One region of the Mycolicibacterium sarraceniae genome, then DNA from elsewhere that is predicted to be linked to it. Evidence: predicted binding sites of a transcription regulator. Region 1 holds the regulator's gene; the other holds the start of a gene.

Region 1 (3,413 bases):
GAACGCAGAATCGAACTAACACGATGACGAACGGTGAGAGGAGGTGACGCGGCATGGTCCAGCGAGAATGGGTTGAGAAGGATTTCTACAAGGTGCTCGGCGTCTCCTCCGACGCCAGCGAAGACGAGATCAAGCGGGTTGCCCGCAAGTTGCTCGCCGAGAATCACCCCGACCGCAATCCGGACAACGCCGCAGCCGACGACCGCTACAAGGAAGTCGGCGAGGCCAGGGATGTGCTGACTGATCCGGCCAAGCGTAAGGAGTACGACGAGACCCGGCGGCTGTTCGCCAGCGGCGGCTTCGGTCGTCGCGGCAACGGCAACGGTGGCGGTGGTGGTTTCGGCGGATTCAGCAGCTACGGCGCCGACGGCGGCGAGTTCAACCTGAACGATCTGTTCGACACCGCCGGTCAGACCGGCGGCACGAACATCGGCGATCTGTTCGGTGGCCTGTTCGGGCGCGGCGCACCGCCGCGACCAAGCCGGCCGCGGCGCGGCAAGGATCTCGAGACCGAGACTGATCTCGATTTCCTGGAAGCGACCAAGGGTGTGGCCATGCCGCTGCGGCTGACCAGCCCAGCGCCGTGCACGAATTGCCATGGCAGCGGCGCACGCCCGGGCACCAGCCCGAAGGTATGTCCGTCGTGTAACGGCTCTGGGGTGATCAACCGCAACCAAGGCGCGTTCGGGTTCTCCGAGCCCTGCACCGACTGCCGGGGCAGCGGCTCGATCATCGAGAACCCCTGCGACGAGTGCCACGGCACCGGCGTGACCACCCGGACCCGCACCATCAATGTCCGGATCCCACCGGGCGTCGAGGACGGTCAGCGCATTCGGCTGGCCGGTCAGGGTGAGGCGGGGCTGCGCGGTGCGCCGTCGGGTGACCTGTATGTCACCGTGCACGTGCGGCCGGACAAGGTGTTCGGGCGTGACGGCGACGACCTGACCGTGGCTGTGCCGGTGAGCTTCACCGAATTGGCTTTGGGTACAACACTTTCCGTTCCCACCCTGGAGGGTAAGGTCGGCGTGCGGGTGCCCAAGGGCACCTCGGACGGCCGGATCCTTCGGGTTCGCGGGCGTGGTGTGCCCAAGCGCGACGGCGGCCACGGCGACCTGTTGGTCACCGTCAAGGTTGCGGTGCCGCCCAACCTCGAGGGTTCGGCGCTGGAGGCGTTGGAGGCCTATGCGACCGCCGAACGGACCAGTGGCTTCGACCCACGGGCGGGATGGGCGGGCAACCGCTGATGGCTGCATCAGAAGAAGCCCGGACATTTCTGATCTCGGTGGCCGCCGAGCTGGCCGGTATGCATGCGCAGACGCTGCGCACTTACGACCGGCTCGGCCTGGTCAGTCCGCGGCGCAGTTCTGGTGGCGGGCGGCGGTATTCGGAGCGTGACGTCGAGCTGCTGCGCGAGGTGCAGCGGCTGTCGCAGGACGAAGGTGTCAACCTGGCCGGGATCAAGCGGATCATCGAACTGACCAATCAGGTCGAGGCCCTGCAGTCGCGGGTCGAGGAGATGATGAACGAGCTGGAATCATTGCGCGCCAACCAGCGTCGTGATCTGGCGGTGGTGCCCAAGAGCACGGCGCTGGTGGTCTGGAAGCCGCGCGGGCGTTAGGTGAGCCGGACGGTGAACACCGCGGTGGCCGGCTGATCCGGCGTCGCCGTGCGGTAGGCACCCGTGCGCAGTGAGTTCGTCTGCGCGGTCATCGGCTCGATCGCGACCAAATCATCACTGGCGGGGGCGAAGATCTGCGCCGCCGGGAAGCCCTGGTCATAGACCACCTCGATGCGGCGGTCACCGCCGGCGAGGGTGAAAACCGCGCCGCCTGGCACCTCGTCGAAACCATCGTCAAATATCTTGTCGCCCAGCTTCTCCGAGAATGCCGGCCACTGATCGGTGGCGCCCGTGGGGATGCCCTGGCTGTCCACCGTCAGATGGCGCAGCCGCGGCGTCTGCAGTGTCCACTCCGATCGCGGCACCCCGGCAATAGTGAAGTACGGGTGGAACCCGTAGCAGAGCGGTACCGACACCCCGGTGGTCGGTGTGACTGTCGTCGCTACCGTGAGCGCGCGATCGGCCAGGGTGATATCGAGAGTGAGCACGTGGGGGAACGGGAAGCTGGCCAGCAAGCCCGGGTGATTTCCGAAGTCCAGGCCGGCGGTCAGCTGGTTCCCGGATTGTTCGGTGACCACCCAGCCCGGGTAGGCCGAGAGCACACCGTGTATTGCCAAGCCGTGCTTGTCGGTGTGAACGCCGCCGGTGCCGTTCGTCAGCGTCACGGCCCCGCCGTCGACATCATATCCGTTGGCGCTCAACCGATTAGCCCACGGATACAGGATGGGGATACCGAACGTCTTGGCGTTCGTCAGGTAGGCGTCCAGTCCCCGGCGCTGTCCCAGCAGCTCGACCCCGTCATCGGACAGTGACGTGCAGATCATGCCGGCCGACGGCACGTACGTGGCGGTCAGTGGTGAGGATGGATCGCGCAGAACGACGGATGCCAGCTGGGCCATCGTCGGAGTCTAACGATGCGGCGGGGAGGGAACGCCGTCGCGGCGAGCCCGTCCCAAATCGGCCATCACCCGGTCGACCACCGTTACCTACGCGGCATCTCTGTTCGCCGATGTCGTCACGATCTTGATGGCGCAGGTAGGTGTCGAGGCGCCGTTCCAATGACCAGTCCCAGTTCAGAACGGGTCGTGCTGGATGCGCTCGGGCGGCGTTCCTTTGGCGATCAGCGCGTCATGGGTGGCGCGCACCATGGCGGGGCCGCCGCAGATCAAGATCTGGCGATCTCCCCACGACCCGTATTTCGTCACCACGTCGGGGAGTCGTCCGGTCTGGCGCACGTGGAGTCCGCGGGGCGGCTGGACGTCGGGATAGGCGGCGGCCCACGGCGGGTCAAAGCTGTACTCCGACACCGGGGATACCGATAACCACGGGCTGGAGCCGGCGATCTCCCAGAGGGTGCGCAGGTCGTACAGCTCGCACGGGTAGCGGGCGCCGAAAAACAGGTGAACCCGTGGGTTCTCGCCGAACCGGCACAGGTCCATGATCAGCGCGCGCAGTGGGGCCAGCCCGGTGCTGCCCGCCACCATCAGCACGTCTCCCCCGTCGCGGTCTACGTCCATCGCGCCGTGCGGACTGGACAGTCGCCACCGGTCGCCGGCGCGGGTTTCGGCCACCATCGCATTGCTAACCATGCCGCCCGATACCGCGCGCACGTGGAACTCGATGAAGCCGTCCGGATCGGGCGGCATGGCGGGGGACAGAAACCGCCAGCGGCGCGGCCACTGTGGGATTTGGACACTGACGTATTGGCCCGGGTGGTAGGTCATCGGGCGGTCCATGCGCAGGCGGACGACCCCGATATCGCGCGAGACCCGATGGTGCTCCAGCACGGTGCCGT
Region 2 (3,413 bases), 1.8 Mb from region 1:
CTCCGGCCAGGGGAAGATCTCCTTGATCGAGGCGCCCTCAATGGCGGTCCTTGATCGAGGCGCCCTCAATGGCGGCCAGCAGCGGGGTGCACTCATGCTGCCGCGCCGCCAAGCATCGACGAAGCGCTGCAGGTCGAATGGGTCCTCCATGCCGCCACCGTATCGTTGCCGGGGCGTGACCATGCTGTTATCGGCGACTAATTCAAAGTCGTTGGGCCGGGGCAGATCCCGAGTCCGGCACGTCTCCTGATCGTTAGCGAACCGCGACTTGGCGCACCGCCGCGCGTACCGAGTCGGCGCGGGCGCGCGTGATTAGCTACCGGCACACAGCAATCCTCCGGTTGTGAAACGCGTACGAAAGGTGATGGTTTCCGTCATGAAGATCGTCGAAATGATGCGAGGCACATGGTTGCGCCGCCTGGCCGCAGCCTTCGTGGCCGCACTCGCTCTGCCCGGCCTAATCGGCGTTGTCGGCGGGTCGGCGACCTCGGCCGCCTTCTCCAAGCCGGGACTGCCCGTTCTCTACCTTGATGTCCCCTCGGCCGCGATGGGCCGCAACATCCGAATCCAGTTCCAGGGCGGTGGCCCGCACGCGGTCTACCTGCTTGACGGCCTGCGCGCCCAGGACGATTACAACGGCTGGGATATCAACACCCCGGCGTTCGAATGGCTGTACGGCTCGGGTCTGTCCACCGTCATGCCCGTCGGCGGCCAGTCCAGCTTCTACACCGACTGGTATCAGCCGTCGCAGGGCAACGGGCAGAACTACACCTACAAGTGGGAAACGTTCATGACCCAGGAGCTGCCGGCCTACCTGGCCGCCAACTACGGTGTCGACCCCAACGGCAACGCCGTCGTCGGTCTGTCGATGGCCGGTAGCGCATCGCTGACCTACTCGATCTACTATCCGCAGAAGTACACCTACGCCGCGTCGCTGTCGGGCTTCCTGAACCCGTCCGAGGGTTGGTGGCCAATGCTGATCGGTCTGGCGATGAACGACGCGGGCGGTTTCAACGCCCAAAGCATGTGGGGTCCGTCGTCTGACCCGGCATGGCGGCGCAACGACCCGATGGTCAACATCAACCAGTTGGTCGCCAACAACACCCGGATCTGGATCTACTGCGGCACCGGTACGCCGTCGGATCTGGACACCTCCGGTGGCGGCGGCAACCTGATGGCGGCCCAGTTCCTCGAAGGCTTCACGTTGCGGACCAACAAGACCTTCATGGACAACTACCTTGCGGCTGGTGGACGCAACGGCGTGTTCAACTTCCCCGCGAACGGCACGCACAGCTGGGGCTACTGGGGACAGCAGCTGCAGCAGATGATCCCGGATATGCAGCGGGTTCTGGGGGCCACCCCGTCCGCTGGCTGATCCGGCCACACCACACACCAGCGAGCCTGTCGCCAACCCCCCGGCGGCAGGCTCGCTGCTTTGTGTCGCGACCACCAGCACCGGGGAACAAAGCGACTACCACCAGGGTTGAGTGCATCAGACTGAACTTTGGAGGACTGATGGCTGAAGCCAAATCTGTGCCGGTGCTGTTTGTCAGCGACCCGATCGTGCTGCCAGGAATGGTCGTGCCGATCTCGCTTGACGACACCGCTCGGGCCGCGGTCGACGCGGCCCAAGCGACCGACGCCGGCCAGCTGTTGATCGCACCCCGCCTGGACGATCGCTACCCAACCTACGGAGTGCTCGCGTCGATTGTGCAGGTCGGCCGCATCCCCGGCGGCGCCGCCGCAGCCATCGTCCGCGGTGAAAGCCGCGCCCATATCGGGTCGGGCACCACCGGCCCCGGCACCGCGCTGTGGGTCGAGGTGGAGAAGGTCGCTGCAACCGAACCGACCGAGGACACCAAGACGCTAGCGGCGGAGTACAAGAAACTGCTGCTGGCAATGCTGCAGCGCCGTGAGGCGTGGCAGATCGTCGATGTGGTCAACAAGATCGCCGATCCCACGGCATTGGCCGATACCGCCGGCTACGCGTCATACCTGACCGACATCCAGAAGCGTCAGCTGCTGGAAACCGAGGACGTGGCCGAGCGGCTGCGCGTGCTCATCGGCTGGACCAGCGATCTGCTGGCCGAGGTGGAGGTCAACGACAAGATCGCCGAGGACGTCCGCGACGGTATGGAGAGGACGCAGAAGGAATTCCTGCTGCGCCAGCAGCTCAACGCGATCCGCAAGGAATTGGGCGAGGGCGAACCGGACGGTTCTGATGATTATCGGGCCCGCGTCGAGGCCGCCGACCTGCCAGAGAAGGTCCGCGAGGCGGCGCTGCGCGAAGTCGGAAAGCTGGAACGCTCCAGCGAGCAGAGCCCCGAAGGTGGCTGGATCCGTACCTGGCTGGACACCGTCTTGGACCTGCCATGGAACACCCGCACCGAGGATTCAACGGATCTGAAGGCGGCCCGCGAGATCCTTGACGCCGACCACCACGGGCTGGACGACGTCAAGGACCGCATCGTGGAGTACCTGGCCGTGCGTTCCCGGCGTGCTCAGCGCGGCCTGCAGGTCGTCGGTGGGCGGGGCTCGGGTGCGGTGATGGTACTGTCCGGGCCTCCTGGGGTCGGTAAGACATCACTGGGCGAGAGCGTGGCTCGTGCGTTGGGCCGCACGTTCGTTCGCGTTGCCCTCGGTGGCGTGCGCGACGAGGCCGAGATCCGCGGACACCGGCGCACTTACGTCGGCTCGCTGCCCGGCCGGATCGTCCGCGCCATCGGCGAGGCCGGCTCGATGAACCCGGTCGTGCTGCTCGACGAGATCGACAAGGTGGGTTCGGACTACCGCGGTGATCCGTCGGCTGCCCTGCTGGAGGTCTTGGACCCGGCGCAGAACCATACCTTCCGCGACCACTACCTGGACCTGGATCTGGACCTATCCGATGTGGTGTTCCTGGCCACGGCCAACGTGATCGAGAACATCCCGTCGGCACTGCTGGACCGCATGGAGCTGATGTCGATCGACGGCTATACCGAGGACGACAAGGTGGCCATCGCCCGCGATTACCTGCTGCCCCGGCAGCGGGAAAGGGCAGCGCTCACCGTTGAAGAAGTGGAGGTGACGGATTCTGCACTACGCAAGATAGCTGCGGACTACACCCGGGAACCCGGCGTGCGTCAGTTCGAGCGACTGCTGGCCAAGGCCATGCGCAAAGTCACCACCAAGCTGGCCGACGATCCGGCTGCGTTGACGATCGACGAGCCCGACCTGGTCGAGTACCTGGGCCGGCCGCGGTTCATGCCGGAGTCGGCCGAGCGCACGGCGGTGCCGGGCGTGGCGACCGGACTGGCGGTGACGGGGCTGGGCGGCGATGTGCTCTACATAGAGGCAGGGTCCACCGAGGGAGAGCCGAGTCTGCAATTGACCGGTCAGCTGGGCGACGTGATGAAGGAATCGGCGCAGATCGC

The links. The regulator HspR, encoded in region 1, represses chaperone genes until heat shock. The targets are predictions, from matches to a motif close to ANNTGAGTNNNNNNNACTCANNT.
Region 2: a site for HspR is predicted at 1,482-1,504, ahead of lon (endopeptidase La). Genes of this name have one in related genera too.

The regions. Positions count from the first base shown of each region.
Region 1 covers NZ_AP022595.1:2,084,972-2,088,384, forward strand. The annotation lists gene grpE (nucleotide exchange factor GrpE) at 1-19, shown strand, start outside; gene dnaJ (molecular chaperone DnaJ) at 54-1,244, shown strand; gene G6N13_RS10320 (heat shock protein transcriptional repressor HspR) at 1,244-1,618, shown strand; gene G6N13_RS10325 (aldose 1-epimerase) at 1,615-2,517, opposite strand; gene G6N13_RS10330 (FAD-binding oxidoreductase) at 2,692-3,413, opposite strand, start outside.
Region 2 covers NZ_AP022595.1:3,861,305-3,864,717, reverse strand. The annotation lists gene G6N13_RS25950 (DUF1810 family protein) at 1-150, opposite strand, end outside; gene G6N13_RS19300 (esterase family protein) at 377-1,375, shown strand; gene lon (endopeptidase La) at 1,516-3,413, shown strand, end outside.